2 regions of the Halalkalibacter kiskunsagensis genome follow, and region 2 is predicted to be linked to the other one. Evidence: a T-box and tRNA genes for the amino acid it is inferred to sense, from the RefSeq annotation. Region 2 holds a T-box; the other holds one or more tRNA genes.

Region 1 (11,906 bases), on a different contig from region 2:
TATCTGAAGACGAGAAAATACAAGATACCAGGGAGCATCAATAAGTAGAAATATCGGTGTAAAACAATTTGTGTCCATAACCTTTTCATTTTTGTTTTTCTATCTATAATTGGGACTTGTTTTTTTGATCGAACCTCCGTTTTTAGCATGATGAACCTCCTAACTCTTAAGTTCTGTGATCTTATAATTAGCTTTTCTTAACCACTCTTCACTAATTTCAATTCCCCAACCATTGCCACTAGGGATATCAACCATCCCGTCTACTACATTTAGAACGGGGTGGAATAAATCTTTGGTCCAAGGTGTATCCTCAATACTTAACTCTACGTATGGCCCCGCATTTTCAATTGCTCCTAGAAGGTGGAGTGTGAAAACGGTTACCATTGACAAATTTGCCGCGTGAGGAGTACATGGTAACCCGGCTTCCTTTGCCATCTTAGCCACTTTCAACGTTCTAGATATTCCACCCAGATAACAAACATCTGGCTGAACAATATCAACCGCCCTCATATTAATCATTCGTTTCCATTGAGATAAACAGTTATCTTGTTCTCCGCCTGCTACAGGAATGTTTAACGCTTTCGTCACCTCTGCCGTCCATTCAATTTCAGGATAAGGACAAGGTTCTTCAAAATGTCCAACATGATAAGTCTCAAGCATTCTCCCTACTTCAATTGCTTTCTCTGGTGTGTAACCACTATTTGCATCAACTAATAAGGTTGCATCATCTCCTATCGCACGGCGAACAGCTGGAACTATCTCTTCAGTTCTCCCTGGCCATACATCAACGTTTTTACCGAAATTGTTAGCAATTCGAATTTTAAACGCATCAAAGCCTTGGCTATCCATTAATCTTTTTAAGCGATCGGCTTCATCTTGTGGAGAAATATCTCTTCTCATACTCGAACCGTAAGCCTTAATGGGCTTAGGCTTACCTCCTAATAGTTCACATACGCTTTTTCCTTCGATCTTCCCTTTCAAATCCCACAACGCCGTATCAATTCCACCAACCGCTCTACATATATAGGAGCCTGGAAACTTATGCTCTGCTTCTATACTTCGATCAACGATACCCTCTATGTCCATTGGGTCCTCTCCAAGAACATGTGGAGCGATTTGTTGATGTAAGATCTCGGCTGTAAGATTCGCGTGATAAGGAGCCACCTGACCGAATCCTTCTTCTTTAGAATCAGTTCGTATCCGAACCAAGCAAACTTCCTTTGTCGAGAACGTTTCAATGCTCTGTATCCTCATCTTAAGACCCCTTTCTTTTCTTTCAGCTACACCCTAAACTAATTCCGACACATTCTTTCTTTAAGGTAATAGAAGAATTCACGTTTCCATTTTCAAAGCATCGTTTTGAAAGCGCTTACCAACAACTTCATTTTTGCTTGTTCACAACCCGCATTCAACAGACAGCTTTTGTTTTTTTATTAAAAGTGGATCGTATATCAAAAGTTGTCTTGTTGTATAAACATCGCCAAATCCCTTGATAGCACACCGATCTTTCGTTTACTGACCAAGGAATTTTTTTCTAAAACAATCAGATGTCAATTGTTGTCTTGATTAAAATCTCTGTATAGACGAAGAAATTTTTCGCAATTATAGACCTGTTAAAAACTGTTTGTTCAAACGATCTAAGTCTACTATTTTTATTTAAATTCTCCCTTTTGCTATAATAACGAAATATAATTAGATAGGGGGGAATCCAAAAAGAAAAAACCAACCAGCAATTCGGTTGGCCTTTCATATCTTATCTACCTTCGTATAACACCTTTGACTAGTAACACGCTTACATTCCCGGTACCATTTCCCACTCATGAATTTCATAATCACGTGCACCTTCAATAATATAGGGATCTTTTCTCACCCAATCTTCCACCTCTTTTTCAGACCTCGCTAAATAAATTACCAAACCTCCTGCTCCATCCACAAAGCGACCGTTCGCATACAATACTCCTTCATTTCGTCTATCATCTAAAAACTGAAGATGGCTTGCACGGTATGTCTGACTCTTCACTGCATCCTTCATCGGTAAAAAGACCGCAAACGTTTTTAAAGGCTCATCATTTCTATTTTGTTCGTCTTGTTTCGTTTGAAATTTCAACATTGCTGACATGTCACTGCTCCCTAACTCATGACAGCAAGCCCGTTGCACTAGGTTTCGGACACGACTACCTATAGGCAGCTGAACCATACTTTCCTCAGCCAATTCAGCAACTAAGTTTAAATCTTTGCTTAAAAGTTGTAAAGCAAAGCCTGGCTCATAGTCATTTTTAGATATAAAATCATTATAATGACGTTCTAACACACGGCTTTGAGAGAGACTTGCGCTAAGAATTTTCACTAACTGATCTAGGTCTAGACCATTTTGCTCAGCCAAAGCAAGAGCTTCACTTACCGCTTGTGTATGGGTGCCAACCATCAACTGATTAATTAATTTCACCAACGATCCACTTCCGCTTTCCCCAACATAATCAACGTACTTGCCCATTGATTCCAATACAGGCTTTACCGTTTCGAATGTTTTAACATTCCCTCCAACCATGATACTTAAAGTCCCAGTCTGAGCCCCGGCAGTGCCACCACTAACAGGTGCATCGAAAAATTCAATATTGCGGGCCCTTGCTTCGTCAAATATTTCTCGATTTAATGCTGGATTAACCGTACTACAATCAGCTAGAATTAAACCCTTATGTCCATTTTGCAGCAGACCATCTTCATCAAGGTAAACTTCTTTAACATCAGCTGGCATCGGTAAGCATGTGAGGATAACATCCATTTCCTTTGCTAGCTCTATTAGTGAATATCCGATTTTCCCCCCATATTGTAATAACTCCTTTTCAGCTGATTTGCTACGATTTAAACCATATACATCGTATCCTGCTTTGATTAAATTGTAAGACATTGGCAAACCCATATTTCCTAAACCGATAAATCCTATTTTCACTTTGAAAACCTCCCTGTATCTTGGCAAAAAGACATGAAGGATACTCGCTTCACGCCTTTTTGATTATTCTTTTATTCGATTATCTGCTTTGACGAATTGAAAAATAAGGTTGATTACATAAGCTGTTATCAAATCCTGGATACATCTGTTTCTGATTATCCGCTGTCTCTATTTCAAAATAGTAAACTAACGGATATGGACTATCTGTGTATGACGATGGAATCTTTGTGACAACTCTTTCTCCTTGCCGCTCCATTGTTAAAGATTGATAGCTTTGAGCTTGGTTTACTTGGCGATACTTTAATTTTACATTCACCTCAGGTGAGGCATTTGGCAATTCTAAAGCAATCTTAATGTCATCTCCTCTTTGAAATTCTGTTGGAGGTGTGTGTTCACACGATGATACATTATCCACTTGAATCTGGAATAACCATTTTTTTGCTCGCTCGACTTCTTCCAATGAAACTTCTTTTTTTGCAAGGTCCATTTGCTTTTCCATATTGGCAATATCATCTTCAATTGCCTGCACTCTGTCAGCCCAATGACCTCGCATGAAAGGAACATAGCCAAATGTGATATCATCTGTATACACATCTTTCGTAACGTCTACTACCTGTTCCCAGGCTATTTTCGCTGCACGATAATAGGTTAAAGCTTGGTTAAGCAATTCAGGGTCTCCTACTTTTTCAAAAAAGGCAAAAGCCGTTCCTGCTCTGAATTTGTTCGCAAAAAATAGACCTAAGCCACTTTGCACTTTTACATCAATAGCCAATCTACGGAATGACGGCTCTTGATGTTTTCCGATCGCCTTTGTGGCATCACTTAAATGTTGTGTAGCAAGTGAAGCAAATTCTTCTAGAAGATTAGCAGTTTCTATAGGTGAAATTTTGCTACTAATTTGATCCTTTATCATATCTTCTGTAAATTCATCGACTCGATAAAACAATCCAGGATCTAGTGGACTGACATGATTAAAGGTAGCCGGTTCTCGTCCATCACAATGATAAGCTGGCTTTTCCTCTTGATCAACAATCATAATGTTGCTATAGATTTCTGGCCAATAGTTATTGTTTGCGACTGAGGGAGAATGAGCAACCGTAAACAATGGTAAAATTTTACTCGCATACTTTAAAGAACTCTCACATGAATCCGCAGCTGTTTGAAATTCATTTCGTAGATAGCGACGCCACGTTTCCGGGTTTGCATCAGGGTTATATAATAAACGCCCCCATAAACGATAGCTGTACAAATATTTACGCCAATCCTGGAGACCCAACCGTAAAGATGGATCAACATAAGGATCTCTTCCCGTTGTTGTTTCACTCGTTTTTCGGGACTTAAATGAAAGAGGTTCCATCAATTCCACCCCTGTTGAACCACAGAAACTTCCTGCTCGACCGTATTCAGCGGCCATTTCTGGATCCCCCCATAGAAGCACTCTTTGCGTCCCTGGCCAAATTCGGAAGAAAATATCATAATTACGATCCTCTTTGAAGAAGTCTGCATATCCATAGCGAGTAAACCTTCTAGAAGTTGTTGTAATAATCATTTTACCTGCTTCAGGGTTTGGTTCTATCGGTAATTCAGTTTCACGAATTTCCGCTTGATGATAAGGAAGACCCATATGCTCAGCCCAAAACTTTGGTGAAATCGTAAAAGGAATTCCATTATCTTCAGCTACCTGTAAAAGCTCATCATCAATGCCTTTCGGATGAAGATCAAGATTGACCGGTCGCCCGCTTAATGCCGGTCCTTCTAATACAACTTTCCAAAATAGATGTGCTGGCTCTGGTATTCCACTTTCATAGTGAACCCTTATCGTAAGTCCATCGATTTCCGGACATTCCGTGAGTAATGTTTTCAAAGCATCACGACAGTATGGTGCATGATTTTCCTCATTAAGACCACTTATTTTATAGCGAATATCGGGGCTATCCTCTGGTTCATAAGCTTGTGTCCAAATACCAACTTGAAACTCTAAGCCTCTACGCTTCGTTTCTTGACCTATAAAACGCAGTGTTTCAAGATTCTTATTTCTCTCATCTTCTGACAAGTCAGATACATTAACCTTGTAACCAGGAACAGATACAAGGAATGGATATGCAAAACAAAAGTAAAAATCTTTAATATCTGGATCATGTCCAAGGTCGTATCCCATACCTAAAGCCAGACTAAAGCGGTTAAATCGTTGATTTGCCAATTCTGATAAGTATTCACGCCAAAAATCTTTATCATAGAACCAGGATTTATCAAGCTTTTCATTAACAAATAGGCGTTTCACGCTACGTATTGGATTAGCTGGTTGTTCCTTTATTCGCGTTAAGTTAAGTAGCTCTTGCAACGGATCTGTTGCGTTTTGTACAATATCGGATAACTCAAGAATTGCATAGACTAACCCGCGGACATCAGCTCCAATGACAAAGAGTGTTGGCTGATCCTTTACTGTTACTCGTTCAATTACAAAAGACTCAGGTGCTATTGGTTGATCTTCTTTTGATAGAAAATCTGTGGAAGGATCTGATTGTGTGTCTTCTATAATGATTGTTAATCCGATTCCTTTCTTATTGTTGATTTCGTCTGAAACATTTACAGTGAACCATTTCTTCTCAAGGATGTCTTTGAAGTAATCTACAGCCCAACTTACTTGTTCCTTCGAGGTACTCTTGTCATTTCCTTTTTGTACAAGAGTTATTATCTTGCCAATGTTTTTTTCCAAAAAGAACTCCTCCTTATAACATTCTTTGTTTTTACGCCACTTTTTTGTAAACGTTTACTTACAACTATATTTTTGATTACAATTTGCCCGCATTCAACAGACAGCTTTTGTTTTTCAAGTTAAAAACCTATCAATATCAAAACTTGTCTTAAGTTATAAACCTTAAAAATCCTAATACCATACCTTATTCAATCGTTAAATCACAAAAAAATGTCCATTTAATATTTTTGCAGGACAATTGCTGTCCTTTTCTATCTAATCCGAACACTCAGCCTGTCTCACATTGGTTGCTCATGCACATTTTTTTGATTGATCCATCTCCTCCTCTTCTTTTCTTGTTAGTTCGCAAATATAACCATAAGGCATATCAACTATTCGAAATATGTATTTTCGTTATGAGGTTCTTTATCGCTATAATAAAAGGTATAAGAATAATAACTACCTTAAGCAAACATAATTTTTATTTTGCTTTAACCAATTAAGGAGGGAATTCCAATGACAAAGTACAAAAAAGTAGGGAATCTTCAAATCGATCCAAATTTTTATGAATTCATTCTTTCTGAAGCACTTCCAGATAGCGGACTTACGACCGAACAATTCTGGGCTGACTTTGACAAATTAGTACATGACTTACTTCCTGAAAATCAGGCGCTACTGTCAAAGCGTCAAGAATTACAACAGAAAATAAGTAACTGGCATCAAGCAAACAACAAAAAATTCAACTTTGACAACTATAAATCATTCTTAAAAGAGATTGGCTATCTTGAACCAGAAGTAGAAGAGTTTGAGATCACCACTCAAGGAGTTGACAAAGAAATTACATCTCAAGCAGGGCCGCAATTAGTCGTACCAGTAAACAATGCTCGTTATGCCATTAATGCTGCAAATGCTCGTTGGGGCAGTTTATATGATGCTCTTTATGGAACGGATGCGATCAGTGAGAAAGACGGAGCTGAGCGGAGAGCAACATATAACGAGACGCGAGGAAAGAAAGTTATTTCTTATGCAAAAGCTTTTCTCGATCAAACAATCCCCCTTGAAAAGGGCTCTCATAAAGATGTCGAAAATTATACAATAAGTGATAGTAAGTTAATAGTTTCCCTTTCTACAGGTGAAACTATTAGTATAGAAGACACTTCAAAGTTTGTCGGGTTTCAAGGGGCAGCTGACGTCCCTTCTTCAATCTTATTTAATAATAACGGCTTACATTTCGAAATTCAGATCGATCGTACACATCCAATTGGCCAAACAGATCCAGCAGGTGTAAAAGACATTTTAATGGAAGCCGCACTTACAACGATCATGGATTGTGAAGATTCTGTTGCTGCTGTAGATGCTAACGATAAAATTGAAGTGTATCGAAACTGGTTAGGATTAATGAAAGGTGACTTAACAACTACTTTCACAAAAGGTACGAAGTCTATTACACGAAAGCTGAATGAAGATCGTGAATACACATCACCTACTGGTGAAGAATTTAAACTAAATGGGCGCTCCCTTATATTTGTTCGAAATGTAGGGCATTTGATGACGACCTGTGCTGTACTTGACCAAACTGGAGAAGAAATTCCTGAGGGCATTTTAGATTGTGTCGTGACTAGCTTACTAGCTAAGCAAGAATTACTAGGTCGTGGAAATTTCAAAAATTCAGAAGAAGGATCCGTCTATATTGTTAAACCTAAAATGCATGGTTCTGAAGAAGTAGCCTTTGCAAATCTACTCTTTACTCGCGTTGAGGACATGTTAGGCTTAGATCGAAATACTCTTAAAATTGGTGTGATGGATGAGGAACGACGGACTAGCTTGAACTTAAGGGCGTGTATCAGGCAAGTAAAAGATAGAGTAGTCTTTATTAATACAGGCTTCTTGGATCGAACTGGTGATGAAATGCATACGTCAATGGAAGCTGGCCCTATGATTCGTAAACATGAAATGAAGCTGTCAACATGGCTAAACGCCTATGAAACATCTAACGTAAACGTAGGTTTGGCTACCGGTTTCAAAGGGCGCGCTCAAATTGGCAAGGGCATGTGGGCTATGCCAGATTTAATGGCTGATATGTTACAGCAAAAGAGCGGTCAACTAAAGGCAGGTGCAAACACGGCATGGGTTCCGTCCCCGACAGCAGCTGTGTTGCATGCACTCCATTATCATGAAACTGACGTACCGACTGTTCAAGACCAATTAATCAAACGCTCTAACGATTTAACTGATTCTATTTTGCAAATTCCAATTGCCAAAAATTCGGACTGGAACCGAGAAGATATTCAACAAGAACTAGATAACAACGCTCAAGGAATTCTTGGCTATGTTGTTCGCTGGATCAACCAAGGAATCGGTTGTTCAAAAGTACCTGATATAAACAATATAGCATTAATGGAAGATCGTGCTACTCTTCGTATTTCCAGTCAACATATGACCAATTGGCTACACCATGGTATTTGTACGAAGGAGCAAGTGCTTGAAACTTTAAAACGGATGGCAAAAATTGTCGATCGGCAAAATGCTGGAGACCTTAACTATCGCCCGATGGCAACTGACTATGAGCATTCAGTTGCATTCCAAGCGGCCTTGGATTTAGTCTTTAAAGGCAAAGAGCAGCCAAGTGGTTACACAGAGCCTATTTTACACCGACGTCGTAAAGAAGCAAAAGCGATGTTTCAAGCTCAAACTAACTAAAGTTCTATTGAACTAAAAAGCAATCCGCCTCTTTCATGAATCTTTTGTGAGGGGGATTGGTATTCTACGTAATAGAGTTGTACGTTAAAATGATGTTGTATAAGAGTGTGAGGAAAGAGAATTGAATAGAGGATAGTTACTTTAATTTATAGAGGTAAAATGGCGCGCCTAGTAGGACTCGAACCTACAACGCAAGAACCGGAATCTTGAATGATATCCCTTTCACCATAGGCGCATTAATAACAAGCGACATATACTAATTTAACGTAAGAGAGAATAGAAGTCAAGCATCAATTCTCTCTTACTTTTGAATACTACTTTGCTTCAGTCGCAGGTGACCCTTCTTCAAGCATTTGGTTAAAGCGTTCGCTAATGTCTTCTTCTGTATAGCCAGCTTCCCCTAAACGTGATGCAAGGTTTTTCGCCCATAGTTGAAGACGTTGTGCCATTTTTGCATATTTCTTGGATTCAGATCCCTTTGCAGAATTAGCGCGTCCTTCTGCATTAGACATAACATTCTCAACAATGAATAGGCTTTTCCAAACCATTTCTTCATCTAAAGACTCATGAACGTCACTTAATTCAGCGAGAACTTTGCGATAGTAATCGCTAAATTCTTTGAACGTAATTTCCTCTTCCATATTTAAATACACTTGAATTTGATCATACAAAGCTTGCATTTGTTGCACACTCTCCTTATTTAACTTATAGTTCATTATACCATACATACCCTTCACGTGAAGTCTGTCAATAATTGTTTCTAAACTTCCTTCCGACATAAAAAAGGAAAAAGCTCAAAGGTCTTTACCTTCAAGCTTTTCCCAAGGTGCTAATAATCTATTCCTTACAGTAATCATCAAATGCTTTCTCGAGTTTTTGAACAACCTGAATCGGCTCATGTCCTTCTATTTCAAAGCGTTCTACCATTGTTTTGATTTCACCATCTTTTAAAAGAGCAAATGATGGTGAAGAAGGAGCATAACCAGTGAAATACTCTCTTGCTCTTGATGTAGCTTCTTTATCTTGACCAGCAAAAACAGTTACAAAGCGATCTGGTTTTGTTTCGTAATTTTTCATATACGCTGCTGCTGGACGAGCAATTCCTCCTGCACATCCGCATACAGAGTTGATCATTACAAGTGTCGTTCCTTCTTTTTTCAATACTTCATCGACTTCTTCAGAAGTTTGTAATTGTTCATAACCTGCTTCAACCATTTCTTGTCTTGCAATGTTCACAACGTCATTCATATAAAAATTAAATTGCATTATCTCTCCACCTCTCAAGCATTCTTCTATTTATTGTACCCTGTTTCCTTAAGAAATCCAATTAATATGTTCCTTCATATTCAAACAGCAGACGCATTTCTTTTTTATATAACCACTAATTTCATCAAGAAGGCTTGTATAAAAAAGTATAGACTGACTCCTAGATTCTAAGTCCTTCTAGCTTACTTTAGAAGGGCCCGAATTATTGAAGTCAGTTGTTTCTCTTCGTTTATTATACTTAAAATGTTTTCTTTGTGTCTCTGTCTTCCTTTAACATCTCTACCGCTTCTCTAAATCGTTGAGAGTGTACAACCTCGCGTTCACGTAGGAATTTCAAACCATCATTTAAATCAGGATCATCGGACATATTAATTATCCATTGATACGTTGCTCTTGCTTTTTCTTCTGCAGCAATGTCTTCATATAGATCAGCAATTGGGTCGCTTTTCGCTTGAATATAAGAAGCCGTCCATGGCACACCGCTTGCATTCTGATAAAACAATGCTTCCCCATGATTTACATAGTGATCCCCAAGGCCAGCCTCCTTCAATTGGTCAGGTGTCGCATCTTTTGTTAATTTATAGATCATCGTTGCAATCATTTCAAGGTGAGCGAACTCTTCCGTTCCGATATCTGTTAGCAAACCAATTACTTTATCCGGTATCGTATAGCGTTGATTTAAATAGCGCAGTGCAGCTGCAAGTTCTCCATCTGCTCCACCGTATTGTTCTATTAAGTATTTTGCCAAAGTCGGATTACATGTACTAACCTTCACTGGATATTGTAGTTTTTTTTCATAAATCCACATTTATGTTCCCTCCACTCTTTTACAATTGCCAAGGCCAAGGTGACTCATTCCAATTCCACGGATATCCACTATAACTGTTTCCATACTGCTGCAACGGTCCATAATACTGTTCAACTTGTTGCCTTAATTGGTGGCTATAGTGAGCTGTTTCATTAAATTGCTGAATCGCATTCGTGTCATTTGGATGTGTATCTAAATAAAGTGTTAACTCAACCAATACAAAATCAACTGCCTGCAGTTGTTCCATCAACGGATAAAACTCTTTCGGAAGTTGCTTCTGACTCATGACCATCACTCCCTTACAGATTTATATGGGTTTTCATATGGCGAATATAGAGCAGGCCATAACGTCCCACAGTATAACGCTTCCTGCGGTTTAAATTGCTGCAGTCCATAAGGTTGGTACCCGAGATAGAGATTCGGTGGAGTCTCATAGGACTTAACTTTAATAGGGGGACAGGGGTCAAATGGACTTGCGTATGGGTAAAAATATTTCCTTTGAGTATGTTCGTTCATTTTACGCACCTCCATGTCATAGTAATTATTCTTTTAACTATATGCTGCATAATGCTTATTCAGAAGCACATAAAAAAGGAAGGATCAAAAGGTGACAATCTCCCTTTTGATCCTTCCTAAGTATTGATGGTGTTTAGAAAAGCCTCCCGTGAAAGAGATATAATCTCCTTCACGAAAGGCAAACTGTGAGCTATTTATGTGAGCCCTCTTTCTTACTGTAAAGCCGTCCCTAAAGCTTCAATATTCTTTCTCATTAGACTAAAGTAATCTTCGCCATTGTCCACATCTTCTGCAACAAGTGCTTCAAGGTTATGAAGGTATAGCGCTTCTGCACCTACTTCATCCTTTACAACATCTGCAACTTTTGTGGGGATGTTCTGTTCAAACATTACATATTCTAATCCATTTTCATTCGCGAGTTGAATGATGTCTTGTAATTGGCGTTGAGATGGCTCATTTGTGGGTGAAATACCACTAATCCCAATCTGGTGAATTCCGTATCTTTCTTCCCAATAGCCGTATCCTGCATGTGAGACAAAGAAAGTGTCTTTCGCAGCCGCATCCACCATCGCTTGGAACTCTGAATCGATTGCTTCTAATTCAGTTTTTACCTCTTCAAAATTAGATGTAAAGATTTCTTCTTGTTCTGGCAATAACTCGATTAATGTATTTTTAATGTTTTCTGCAAGAGTAATAGAATGAATAGGATCTAACCAGACATGCGGATCTTCATCATGACTGTGATCGTGTTCATGGTCTTCTTCATGGTCATGCTCTTTTTCGTTTCCGTGCTCTTCGTGCTCTTCTTCATGTCCATGCTCTTCGTGCTCATGGTCGTGTTCTTCTTCATGTCCATGTTCTTCGTGCTCTTCTTCATGTCCGTCACTATGATCATCACCGTAGTCAATGAAGTCGATTCCTTCTGACGCTTTTACAATCGCCACACCTTCGTCTTCAAGTGTTTCAATAAG
Region 2 (11,906 bases):
AAAATCAATACACCTGAAATAACAAATAATGATATTCCACAATCGGGCGCTTTAATGGAGGAAAGCCCAAAGGAATAATCAACCTTTTTTATAAAAGAATAAATTCAATTGAAAATAATAAGTGCGTGTTTTGATCAATCTTTTTTCAAAACACGCTATTACTATTTGTTCGTTTATCAAGGTTATTAGCATCATTTTAATCAAACTTTATAAACCTACATTATTTATAACATTCATGCCCAAAAAAATAAAAGTGATGCCGATATCTTCAGCAGCACTTTTTAATGGCAGTTTGTTTCTATACATTTTGCGATATACTAGTTTTTATATTTCTATCTTTTAATACTGTATAAATAACTATAGCTAAAATACCGATTGAAATGACGAAAAAGATAACAGTACCGATCATGATATATGACATTTCAAAAATTGTCCGTCCAAGCATGGTTTGTAAGGCAATTAATATTATAAAAAAAGACCAAGATAGACCACTCAAATGGATCATGCGCATCCCTATAAAACGACTCTGTTTTTCCAATAACCAAGCGATTAAAGGAACTAATTGCAAACCATGAAACCCTAAACCGTGAAGCCAGATAATATTGCCACTTTCTCCTATAAATCTACTTTGTATTGTAATAATCCATATTCCTGCTGCAAAAGCCAGCATCGTTGAAAACATACCATATCGAACCCCTAAAATCACTCTTGAACGTTCTGTTTTCATACTATCCTTGCGAAAAAATTGCATTGCCAAAATAACATAAAATACAATCATTGCTATGGAGACTAATCCAAATAGTAAACCAAATATTCCATCTAAAGGACTTCCTACTTGAGTGAATCTTGGGTCGATCCCTCTAAAGTGTTGTATTGTTTCGATTCCATAACTATAAAGTGCAGTGATAATATAGAAGCATCGAAAGATCATCTTTGCTTTATGTGAAAAATTTGCAAATGAGACGATGATAGCTGTGGTGAGCAAAAAAATCCCTAAAGCAATATTAAATGAAACGGCTTTGGCTAAATCACCTTCCAATCCAACCTGAGCCCCAAATAAAAGAATGTAACTCTGACATAATCCTCCTAAAACCAATCCTAAAAACCCCGTGAGAGTAAGTGCCTTTTCTTTTTTCAAAAGGTCTGTTAATTCCTTCATTTAGAAGCTCCCTTCATTCATTACGTTTGCCGATAGGACCAATATGGTTAAACATCTCTAACTTAATTAATAATATGCTATCCAAAGACTAGAATTCTCTTCTAAAGGAGGGAGCTGCGAATGGGAAATTAATCCACAAATATATATATTCGATATTTAATAAATCTATTCCTTCTTTTAGGCTTGGTGACAGGGTTCTTGTCATAGACCGCAAAGTAATGCGTAGGCCGGATTAAGTTGCATTCCATAATATTATTAATCTTCAACGAAAGGGCGCTTTTCTGAAATTAGGAAAGCATCTTTCTTCATGAAAAGGGCAATATAATTGAACAACACCTTTATAGAATGGGACATTATTTTAATATAATAAAAAGGTTGATCCGAGATACATAAAGAAGGGATTTCGTTTCTTCTTAATGAACCATCTGGTTTTTAATCACAATGGGGTAACTAAATTGACATTCCATCTTCGCAAAAATGTAATTTTTATTGTATTGCTGTTCAATCGTTTTTTATCTTTTTGAGATAAGCAAACTCATCTGGGCCCTTTTTTATAAGTTCAAGTTCAATTGCTTTCGAAAATCATTCTTCCGATTCGGTTTCCGCCTCCTCTTGTACTATCAGTATACCCTTTGTCTTTTAGAGAATTAAGGGGAAGCACGGGGACGGTTCTCGTGCTTCCTAATAAATTGTCACTCTTTTTCATATCACAGAGTAGAGATTATTAAAGAAATTTAAAATTGATATTTGTTATTAAAGTAACAGGTAGTAGTGAAGGAATATCTTTTATCTCCTAAGAATTAGCTGTAAAATAAAAAGTGAACTGGAAAATTGCAGCTAGGGTTCCGCTATCTAGGTAGGTCAGTGACCGAGGGCTGCATCTTTTACCGTGTGTAAAAGGCACCTATTGACATAAAAGGTCCGAGGGGAAAGGTTCAACGTATTTGTTATGCGTTGAATTCTTTCCCCTCGGACCCTTTTTTATTATTTTAAGGAGGTTTATAGTATGAAAAGAATCAATGATTTAAAAGCTGGGGTGGCAGTTATTATTTTAAATGAGGAAAAACAAATTTTGTTGCAGAAAAGGTCAGATGTAGGGTTATGGGGTATTCCTTCAGGACATATAGAGATAGGGGAAACAGTTTCTGAAGCCGCTATCAGAGAGGTGAAAGAGGAAACTAATTTAGATATAAGAATTAAAAAGCTCATTGGTGTGTACTCTGACCCTAACTCACAGGTGTTTGCTTATCCAAATGGTAAAGTAGTGCATTTTATAACAACTTGTTTCCTTGCTGAAATTACTGGTGGAGATCTACGATGTAATTCTTCTGAGTCATTAGAAATTAAATTTTTTGAACCACAAAACCTACCGCAAGACTTATTGAAAATGCATCCTCTATGGTTAAAGGATGCACTCGCTAATAGAGAATTGGCGTTCATTCGTTAGTGAAGTTTTTGGAAGCACGGGGACGGTTCTCATGCTTCTCCAAGAACTGATCCCCTCATCGGGTTCCAAAGGATAAGGGGACAAGCACCTTGTCCTAAGTTGAAGTGATTTTGGGACAATAAACCTGTCCCTCCGTACCTGATGATTTTCTCTTTTTTATGGACGTGTAAATTTGTTCAATATCTGTAAGGGTTAGTTCAAATAAGTGTTTGTCTTCACTTTTGTAGATCCCTAGGTTAATAAGCTTTTTAATCAGTTTCTCTTTACGAGCTTCTACTTGTTTTCGCAATTCTCCCATTGCTATCATCTCCTTAACTAATCGAACAGCTTCCAATTCAATTCTGTATGCTCGGTTTCTTTTTCTCTTTGTGACGTAAAAACAAGTATCACCCGTATTATAGACAACAATTGGAAATCCAAAACTGATTTTTTATATGTTACAGAATTTTACATATTGAGAATGGAAACGGGCGTAATTTTCTAGAGATTTTTGATCATTTTTCTTTATTTCCTTAATAAAATGTTTACAATTGGAGGTGTGGGATTGCCAGATGCATCGTTAAAAGAGGTTTTGGGGGACAAGTTCCTGTCCCTATGCTTGGCACTACTATTGGGCTTCTATTCTAATGTTTAAGACCCCTATGATAATTAACAATGATGTATAAATAAATACATTAAGGTTGCATATACGGTTAAGTTTATACTGTGGCAAATCACACCAAGGTAAAAAAACATAGTAATATTATCTTAATGGGAGAAATTTTAGATGCCCAATAGGAGGAGTTTGGTGAGGAAAATAAGAATTGCTTTATTGCATTTATTACCTATTGCTGGTGATATTAAATATAATCAAAATCTTATAGAAAAGGCAGTAAAACAAGCATCAGAAAAAAATGTGGATTGGGTTATAACTCCAGAATTAGCTACTAGCGGATTACAGTTTACTCATATCATTGGAACGGATTGGATTAAACAACAACCTGATAAATGGATGACTCATTTTTATAACATTGTTGGGTCGCTAAAAACAACTGTATTTATTGGTTGTGCAGATAAATCAAAACAGGATAATAAACTATACAATTCAGTTTTCGTGATAAATGAGAAAGGTGAATTAATAGGAAAACAAAAAAAGATTGCAAGGGTAGATAATTGGTCTGCATCAGGTGAGGTGATTGAACCAATAGATTTGGGGTATATAAAAGTTGGTGTATTGATATGTGCAGATTCCTATACAAAAAATATTGCGGATACACTGTTGACTAAAGGGGCAGAAATCCTAGTTGCTCCTTCATCTTGGGGGCCAGGTTTGCACGGACCAAATGGTGAGTGGGAGCACAGGTCCATCGATACTGGATTGCCTATATTTGTGTGTAATCGTACTGGGGAAGATACAACTGTTTCTTTTTGGGAAGCAGAAAGCTTGGTTATTAAGAATGGTAAACGACTTCTCTCACATAAATCTGCACAATCGGCAATTTTAATGTTTGATTGGAATTTGGACGATATGAATTTAATTTCTTCTAATTTTGAAATTATTTATGTTGATTGATTTTGGAAGCACTGGAAGCACGGGGACGGTTCTCGTGCTTCCTCTAGAGAACAAGAGAATTACTGAGAATTACTACGTATAGTGGAGACAGGCTAAAGCACGGTTTTCATAAAGTTATAAAGGTTATAACTGTCAGCCTTTCGGTAGTTGTTGCGTGGAGAGGTGTTTACTGCACTTCTCCTTATCCTTAGGAAGCACGAGAACCGTCCCGTTGCTTCCAACTATTGCTTCATCCAAATAAAAATCAAATTAAAGAATATTTAAATAGGGAAACTGCAACCATAGAAGTGTAACCACCTAGAGGAGATGAGTGAGTTTGAAAATATTGACAATTTTTCTAATTTTGCTTTTGCTAGTTCATTTAGTTGACTTTTCTTTTCAATTATTGATTGGTCGAAATATTTATCCTACCATCGAATCTTTTGTCCATCAGTATAAGATGATGGATACCGTCGTGTACCTTTTATTAATAAGTTTATTGTTTCTTCTTTTCAAAACGATTCTTTATCCTGTTTATAAAAAAATAAGCACAAAAAAAGCTTAGCTTCTTTTCATACGCTTTCGAATCAACGCGATGAACAATAATAAACCTGGAATAATAACTGAAATTGAGGGATGAACATAAAGAGGAAGCATATCACTTCCAATTTCAACGTGCTCCGCAAAATTCCCGGCCACCGTTAAGGATGCTAACAAGATGACTATCCCAATAGGAATAACAAGTGATTTGTAATCCTTCACATAAAAAAGATCCGCAGTACCGATAACAGCTGCTAAAAAGAAAATCCCCATCTTAAACAAATCCCCAATAATAAGGGTTAAAAGAACAATCGGATCCAAACGGTCAATAAATTTCATCAGGCTCACTCTTCCAATTGTGTCAAACAAAGCAAAATTGGAACGAGTAAATACATCAGCACCAAGAACTAGTATATTTAACATAATGGTGAAGCTTAGAACGACCGTACTAAAAAGGACAGCTGATAAACCTGTCTTCATTACTGAGCGTGGTTTATTTAAATAAGGTAAAAGTAAAGTAATGGCCAACAATTCTCCCCAAGGAACTACAAATAAACTTGGAAACGAAGTGGAAAACAGCCCCCAAAGACCATTTTCTAAAATAGGAAATAAATTCTCAGTCTCTACCTTACCCGACATTAAAACGGAAATAACCCCTAAAAAACCTAACACAATAATAAGAATAAAAGAAAGCTCTGCCATTCTTCCTAGAACTTCAACGCCATGTTTCAATACTAACATCATTGTTAGTATCATTAAGAAATGTATGAAAAATAAGGGTGTGCTCGTAAACATTGATGCACTAATTAAATCTCCATAATCCCTGAGAACCCTTGCAGAACCATGAAGAAAATAAAGGATGAAAACGAGCCCCAACAAACCCCCAATCCATCTCCCGACTATTTTTTGGGAATATGAAATTAACGAAAGCGTAGGAAATAGTTTATAGAGAGAGCCATAAATAAAAAAAATAACGGTTCCTCCCACTGAGCCACCCATGAAGATCGCAAGCCAAGCATCCCGTCCCGCCTCAGCTCCATAGCTAACGACAAGAGCTGTACCGAATGCAAATAAAACAATTAAGCAAAACAGTTGCCATGCGTTAATTCTTTCTTTCTTCACTTGAATTAACATCCCTTTCATTTCACAGTATTAGTAACGTTCGATCTCTCATGTCTAATGAAGCTCATTACTGTATCTCAAGTGGTTTATTGCGTAAACCAGATTGACGAATAAATATTTGAGCTTCCACATTCACTTTTGCGTTACTAAAATGATTGTCCCAATCCTTCTCCCAATATCCCCACTGTTCTGGATCCTGCTGAAATACAGCTGCTCCCAAACCCAAAACATCACTCTGATGCTTCTGTACTTCAGAGATAGCATCTTCTGCCTCTTTCTTAACTACTTTCATAACCTTTTCTTGAATCAAATCAATTTCATTCGAATCTGTTAAATTAATAAAACACTCCGTTTCGCCTATGTTTGCATCAGCCAATATCTTAACAGTAAATTCTGGTTGATCCTTATTTAATAGAGGAATAACCTGAGACTTTGACCGTATGATTTCTACATTAATACTCTCTTCTTTCTCTTCACACTCCACATTTACAATCGTACTTTCCACCTTGCCTAGCACCCATAATAACCCCCTTGCAGAATATTCCTGTAGCCAACCCTTCAGCTTATCACCTTGAAAAACGGCAATATTATCGGCAACAATAACAGCTTTGGGCTCGACTTGTTGAATATTAGTAGTACTATCCTCAGGGGGTTCTCCAATCACTTTCACTCCTCCGATAAAGGGATCTTTCCCTGCTGTCCCAACAGCCTTAATGACTTCATCAATATCAACTCTAGCTGTAAAAGCCCCTCTTTTTACACTCATTTCACTTATTTCAAGCAAGCTTTCAGACGGTTTCATTTCAATCGGAGTCAGAGTGCTTAAAACAGTCTTTGCCGCAATTCCATTGGTAATGATTACAGTAGTGAGAGGGCGTAATTCGTGATCTCTTTCAAATACGTCTAAAAATCCTTTTACACCTTCCTTAGCTACTTCGTCACTGAATACAATCAATTGCATATGAGGGAAATACAGGTGACCTGGTGTCTTTTGAGCGGCTCTGCGCACTGCTTCAAACATCGTTTTTCCTTTTTGAGTAATAATGGTAATAGGGGCCTGGTCTCCCCCTCCTCCTCCAATGGTTGGAGTCACTTGACGCGGGATGAGAATTTGAAACGTAAAAAGATACATATCTTCTTCAGTGGCTGTATCAACTCCAACACTAGTAACTAAAGCAATGTTATCTAATTCCTTTTGATCCCAGCACCCTGAAAGTATGATTACTGCCATACATAGAATGGACATTCCCTTTGACCAACTAGATTTCATATCATCAACTCATTTACACGAATCATTAGTTTTTAAAAGTATTAGCCTTTTTCTTTTTTTCTAATAGAGAAAACGGAAACCGAAGAATGGCATCTTTATTGCCAGCTAAATAAAATGGGGCAAATGGTGATAAATAATGAAGTCCAAATGACCGTAAGCTGCATAAGTGTGCCATCATAATAAAATACCCTAAAGCCACCCCAAAAAGACCTGAAATAGACGCCACAATCATAAATGAAAAACGTAGAATTCGAGTCGTATTCGCCAAAGTATATGAAGGGATTGTAAAATTTGAAATGGCAGTCAAAGCAACGATGATTGTCATAGCAGGAGAAACCAAACCTGCCGATACTGCTGCATCACCAATAACGAGAGCTCCAGCGATTGATATTGTCGGACCAATCGCCCGAGGGATACGAACACCTGCTTCTCTTAAAATTTCAAATGTAATTTCTAATAACATGGCCTCAATTAAAGCTGGATAAGGAACCCCTTCACGTTGGGCCATAAGACTAATCAAGAAATGAGTCGGGATAATTTCTTGATGATATGTAATTAATGCAATATATATAGGCGAACTAAATAATGAAAAATGAAAAGTGATGTATCTCAAAATTCTTATTAAACTACTTATGCTATAGCGAGATGTGTAATCCTCCGTTGATTTAAGGAAGTCAGGAAATACATTAGGAACAACGAGAGCAAATGGTGTTCCCTCCACAAAAATGGCTATTCTTCCGTCCGTTAAGGTTCTAGATAACCGATCTGGCCTTTCCGTGCTAAGCACAGTAGGAAATAAAGTGATTCTTTTTTCCTCAATCAACTCTTCAATATGGTTGGATTCTAAAATAGCCTCAGCATTGATGTTATTTAAGCGTTCTCTTACTTCATCTAGAACCTTATCATTTACAATGCCATCTATATACATGATGGCTATATCCGTATTTGAGAGATCACCCATTTTTCTTCTTTCTACTCTTAGTTTTCTTGTTTTCAGACGTCGACGCATCATTGCTGTGTTCTCACTAACCGATTCGATAAATCCCTCTTTAGAGCCTTTCACTACTGTTTCTGAAGTAGGTTCAGTGATGGCTCTATAATTACTGCCTAATGTACTAACAATTAACCCATGATTCATACCTTGAAATAACAAAATCGTATTTCCATCCAAAAGAGAGGCGAGAACGTTCCGATAATCTTTAACGACACTTACGCTTCCAACAGTTGATACCAATTCTCTTGTGAGATTAAAGGTATTTTCAATATAAGATTTCTCATTTTCTTCGATTTCCAATAGTTCAGCTGACTCTAAGGATAAAGAATGGGCATGAGTAATGAGTTCATTAACCAAATCTTCGTTTGCTAACCCTTCTATATATAGGGCTACTACATGAATTGACCTTGGATGACCCAATATAAACTTCCGACTAACAAAATCAGATGAGTGGCCAAATTCCTGCATAATACTATCCAAATTCTCTTGTAAATTCTCTTGTAATGGCTCCTCATTCAAATGTGAATCAGTTGGGGTCTGAACATGATCGTTTTGTTTATCATTAAGTAGCTTTTTATAAAGCTTCTTTCTATAAATATTCAAACGTATCCCCTCCCAACTTTCCTGTTATTTTGTTCTAATTTTGCTAAGACTATTCAGGGAAGTAGGGGGAAGCATGGGGAGAACCGTCCCCCCGCTTCCTCCACCGCTTCCTCTTTAAATTATAAAAAATCCTAAAAGATTGTTTAAACAGCTTGTTCTGAAGCGACTAAATAGGTACTATGAATCAAATTACATCTAACATGATTAATCAGGGAAGGTTTGGACCAATCTTTTCATAAATGGTTAAATGAGAGGGGGAGGTCTAATTGGGAGATAAATCAATCATAAAGGAAGCGTATTGGCTTAGATCAATTTCTTGCTTAGCAGTTGTTTTGACACATGCTGTTAACACGACATTAACCAATTACGATCATTCGATTTCTCAATTTGATGAATATGTCTTAATTTTTATAAGGTTTATGGCGTTTTTTGGAACCCCAGCTTTTGTCTTTCTTTCTGAAATGCTGCTTGCTCATGCCTATCCAAATGGAGTTCCTGAAGACTTTTTTCGGAAACGTATTAAATATTTATTAGTACCATTTGCTTTTATGGCCGTGGTATTTGCAGCAATTGAAAGTAAGTCCCAATATGAATTTCTTCAGCAAGTTGTCTTGAATTTATTTTTAGGAGGGTACACTGGCTACTTTATCTTAATTATCTTTCAATTCTACTTGCTACACGTACTCTTTCATAAATACTTAAAACAGTGGTCTCCTGCTAGAGTTTTAAGCATAGCTTTTATCATAAATGCAAGCTATCTAATCTTCTTTAATTTTACAGAACCAGTTCAAACATCTGTGGGAGAGTATGTTTGGCAAAGAGGGTATTGGCTGTTTTGTGTTGGGTGGCTTTTTTACTTTGTTTTAGGCTATTATTGTGGGAAAAATTATGAGGCTTTTAAGAAAAAGCTTCAAGAGCATAAAATGGTGTTAACGATAACTCCTGTACTTGCACTCTTTTTGATTGTTTTCTTGGTAAGAAGCGACATATTACCAGAGGTTTCATCGAAAAGAGTAGACTACATTTTTTATACGGTGAGTGTTATATTGTTGATCATTACCTGGACTTCCAAACTAAAGAGGACACCAAAGACGATCCTGCTAATAAGTAAATATTCTTTTACGATTTACTTAATTCATAAAGTATTTCTTTATTATTTACCAACCATTGCTTTTCTTAGTCCACTAGGCTATTTTTTATTTGCTGCTGTTTTTTGTACGATTGGATCAATTGTAGTATCAAAAATGTTTTCCTATATTCCATTTAGTAAGTATTTGATAGGAAATCTCCTGACGATCCCAAAAGAAAAGCCGAGGAAGCCGAGGAAGCACAGGGACGGTTCTCGTGCTTTCTCTTGAGGAAAAGAGAGCCACTATGCATGTAGAAGTACAGTCCAAACATGGTTTTCCTAAAATTATAGGCGGTACAACTGTCACGTTCATAGTAGTTTTGATAGAGGGTAGAAAGGTGTTAACAGAACTTCTCTTTATTTTTCTGGAAGCGCAAGAACCATCCCACTGCTTCTCGGGGTTCAGCGAGCCACCCACTGGCGCGGTATAAAGGGAGAGGAAGCACGAGAACCGTCCCACCGCTTCCTGATATGAAAAATATGAAAATTCTGTGATGAAGAGAGTAGTTATGACAATGTCTAAAGCGAGTTAGGGATGGTGGAAGCCTAATAGTCATATCATAATGAAGCGCACTTCTGAGAAGCAACCTGAAAACAGTAGGGTTTAGCCGGTTAAAACCGTTACAAGTATAGTAAGAAGGTTCATGATGAACAAAAAGAGTGGTACCGCGGGTAATCTCGTCTCTAGTAGGAGGCGGGATTTTTTTATTTTATAAAGCAAAGGAAGGTGTTTTAGTTGAAATTAAAAAGGCTTTATGCCGAAGAAATTGCATTGCATGTAACTTCACTCTCTCAAAGTGAAGTGGAACAGTTAATTGAGAAGCCTAAGTTTGAAGAACAAGGTGACTTGGCTTTTCCTTGTTTCTCTCTTGCTAAAATCTTAAAGAAGTCTCCACAGGCGATCGCATTGGAATTAGCGAATAAAATCCAACATCCCCTTTTCGAAACAGTTGTCGCAAATGGGCCTTACGTAAACAGCTTTCTAAACAAGCAAACTGTTAGTAAAGAAATTCTAGAAACAATTTTAATGGAAGACAAAAATTATGGTTTTGTTCAGATGGGGGAAGGTAAAAACATTGTAATTGATTTTTCCTCTCCTAACATTGCTAAACCTTTCTCAATGGGACATTTACGTTCAACAGTAATCGGCAATGCTATTTCAACTATTGCCCAGAAGTGTGGTTACACTGTTAAAAAAATTAATCATCTAGGAGATTGGGGAACTCAATTCGGAAAACTAATCGTCGCGTATAAAAAATGGGGTAACGCGAGTAATGTAAAAGAAAATCCAATTGAAGAGTTATTGGCACTTTATGTGAAATTTCATACTGAAGCAGAGTCAAATCCTTCTCTAGAAGACGAAGCTAGATCATGGTTTTTAAAATTAGAAGAAGGTAATGAAGAGGCTCTAGCTCTTTGGAAATGGTTTAGAGATGAATCACTTAAAGAGTTCTTTAAAATATATGAATTACTGGATGTTACCTTTGACTCGTACCAAGGGGAGGCTTTTTATAATGACAAGATGGACCGTACAATTGAGCAGCTAACAATTTTACAACTCCTTACTGAATCCGAAGGGGCAGAAGTCGTTGATTTAACGGAGGAAAACCTACCACCATGTTTGATCAAGAAATCGGACGGAGCGACGTTGTATGCCACTCGAGATTTGACTGCTGCTGTTTACAGATATGAAAATTACAACTTCGAGCAAGCGATTTATGTAGTCGGTCATGAGCAAAGCTTACACTTTAAACAAGTCTTTCTTGTCTTAGAAAAGATGGGTTATTCATGGGCTAAAGGGTTGAAGCATATTCCATTTGGCTTCATTCTGAAAGATGGCAAAAAGATGTCTACTCGAAAGGGAAAAGTGGTGCTTTTAGAAGAGGTGATTACAGAAGCGATCGCTTTAGCAAAACTAAGCATTGCGACTAAAAATCCTGATCTAGAAAACAAAGAGGAAGTAGCTAAAATGGTTGGTGTGGGCGCAATTATCTTTCATGACTTAAAAAATGAACGACAAAATAATGTCGAGTTTTCACTCAATGACATGTTGAGATTCGAGGGAACGACAGGACCTTATGTACAATACACTCATGCAAGGGCTTGTTCGA

What was found. The T-box of region 2 lies ahead of argS (arginine--tRNA ligase). A T-box ahead of a tRNA ligase gene usually reads a tRNA of that ligase, here a tRNA-Arg.
Region 1: it has a tRNA-Arg gene. The T-box ahead of argS (arginine--tRNA ligase) is inferred to sense a tRNA for this amino acid. The anticodon was not compared.

The regions. Positions count from the first base shown of each region.
Region 1 is NZ_JAXBLX010000049.1:1,413-13,318, reverse strand. Features, by position in the region: gene SLH51_RS20510 (ABC transporter permease) at 1-149, opposite strand, end outside; gene SLH51_RS20505 (mandelate racemase/muconate lactonizing enzyme family protein) at 160-1,254, opposite strand; gene SLH51_RS20500 (NAD(P)-binding domain-containing protein) at 1,793-2,950, opposite strand; gene SLH51_RS20495 (hypothetical protein) at 3,030-5,666, opposite strand; gene SLH51_RS20490 (malate synthase G) at 6,162-8,345, shown strand; tRNA gene SLH51_RS20485 (tRNA-Arg) at 8,506-8,580, opposite strand; gene SLH51_RS20480 (hypothetical protein) at 8,660-9,025, opposite strand; gene SLH51_RS20475 (BrxA/BrxB family bacilliredoxin) at 9,183-9,611, opposite strand; gene SLH51_RS20470 (manganese catalase family protein) at 9,850-10,419, opposite strand; gene SLH51_RS20465 (spore coat protein CotJB) at 10,439-10,705, opposite strand; gene SLH51_RS20460 (spore coat associated protein CotJA) at 10,711-10,935, opposite strand; gene SLH51_RS20455 (metal ABC transporter solute-binding protein, Zn/Mn family) at 11,148-11,906, opposite strand, start outside.
Region 2 is NZ_JAXBLX010000001.1:147,825-159,730, reverse strand. Features, by position in the region: gene SLH51_RS00645 (hypothetical protein) at 299-1,159, opposite strand; gene SLH51_RS00640 (NUDIX domain-containing protein) at 2,166-2,606, shown strand; gene SLH51_RS00635 (Fur-regulated basic protein FbpA) at 2,701-2,904, opposite strand; gene SLH51_RS00630 (carbon-nitrogen hydrolase family protein) at 3,394-4,158, shown strand; gene SLH51_RS24630 (YczF family membrane protein) at 4,469-4,702, shown strand; gene SLH51_RS00625 (GerAB/ArcD/ProY family transporter) at 4,699-5,799, opposite strand; gene SLH51_RS00620 (Ger(x)C family spore germination protein) at 5,867-7,069, opposite strand; gene SLH51_RS00615 (spore germination protein) at 7,095-8,666, opposite strand; gene SLH51_RS00610 (acyltransferase family protein) at 8,933-10,024, shown strand; T-box leader at 10,278-10,484, shown strand; gene argS (arginine--tRNA ligase) at 10,532-11,906, shown strand, end outside.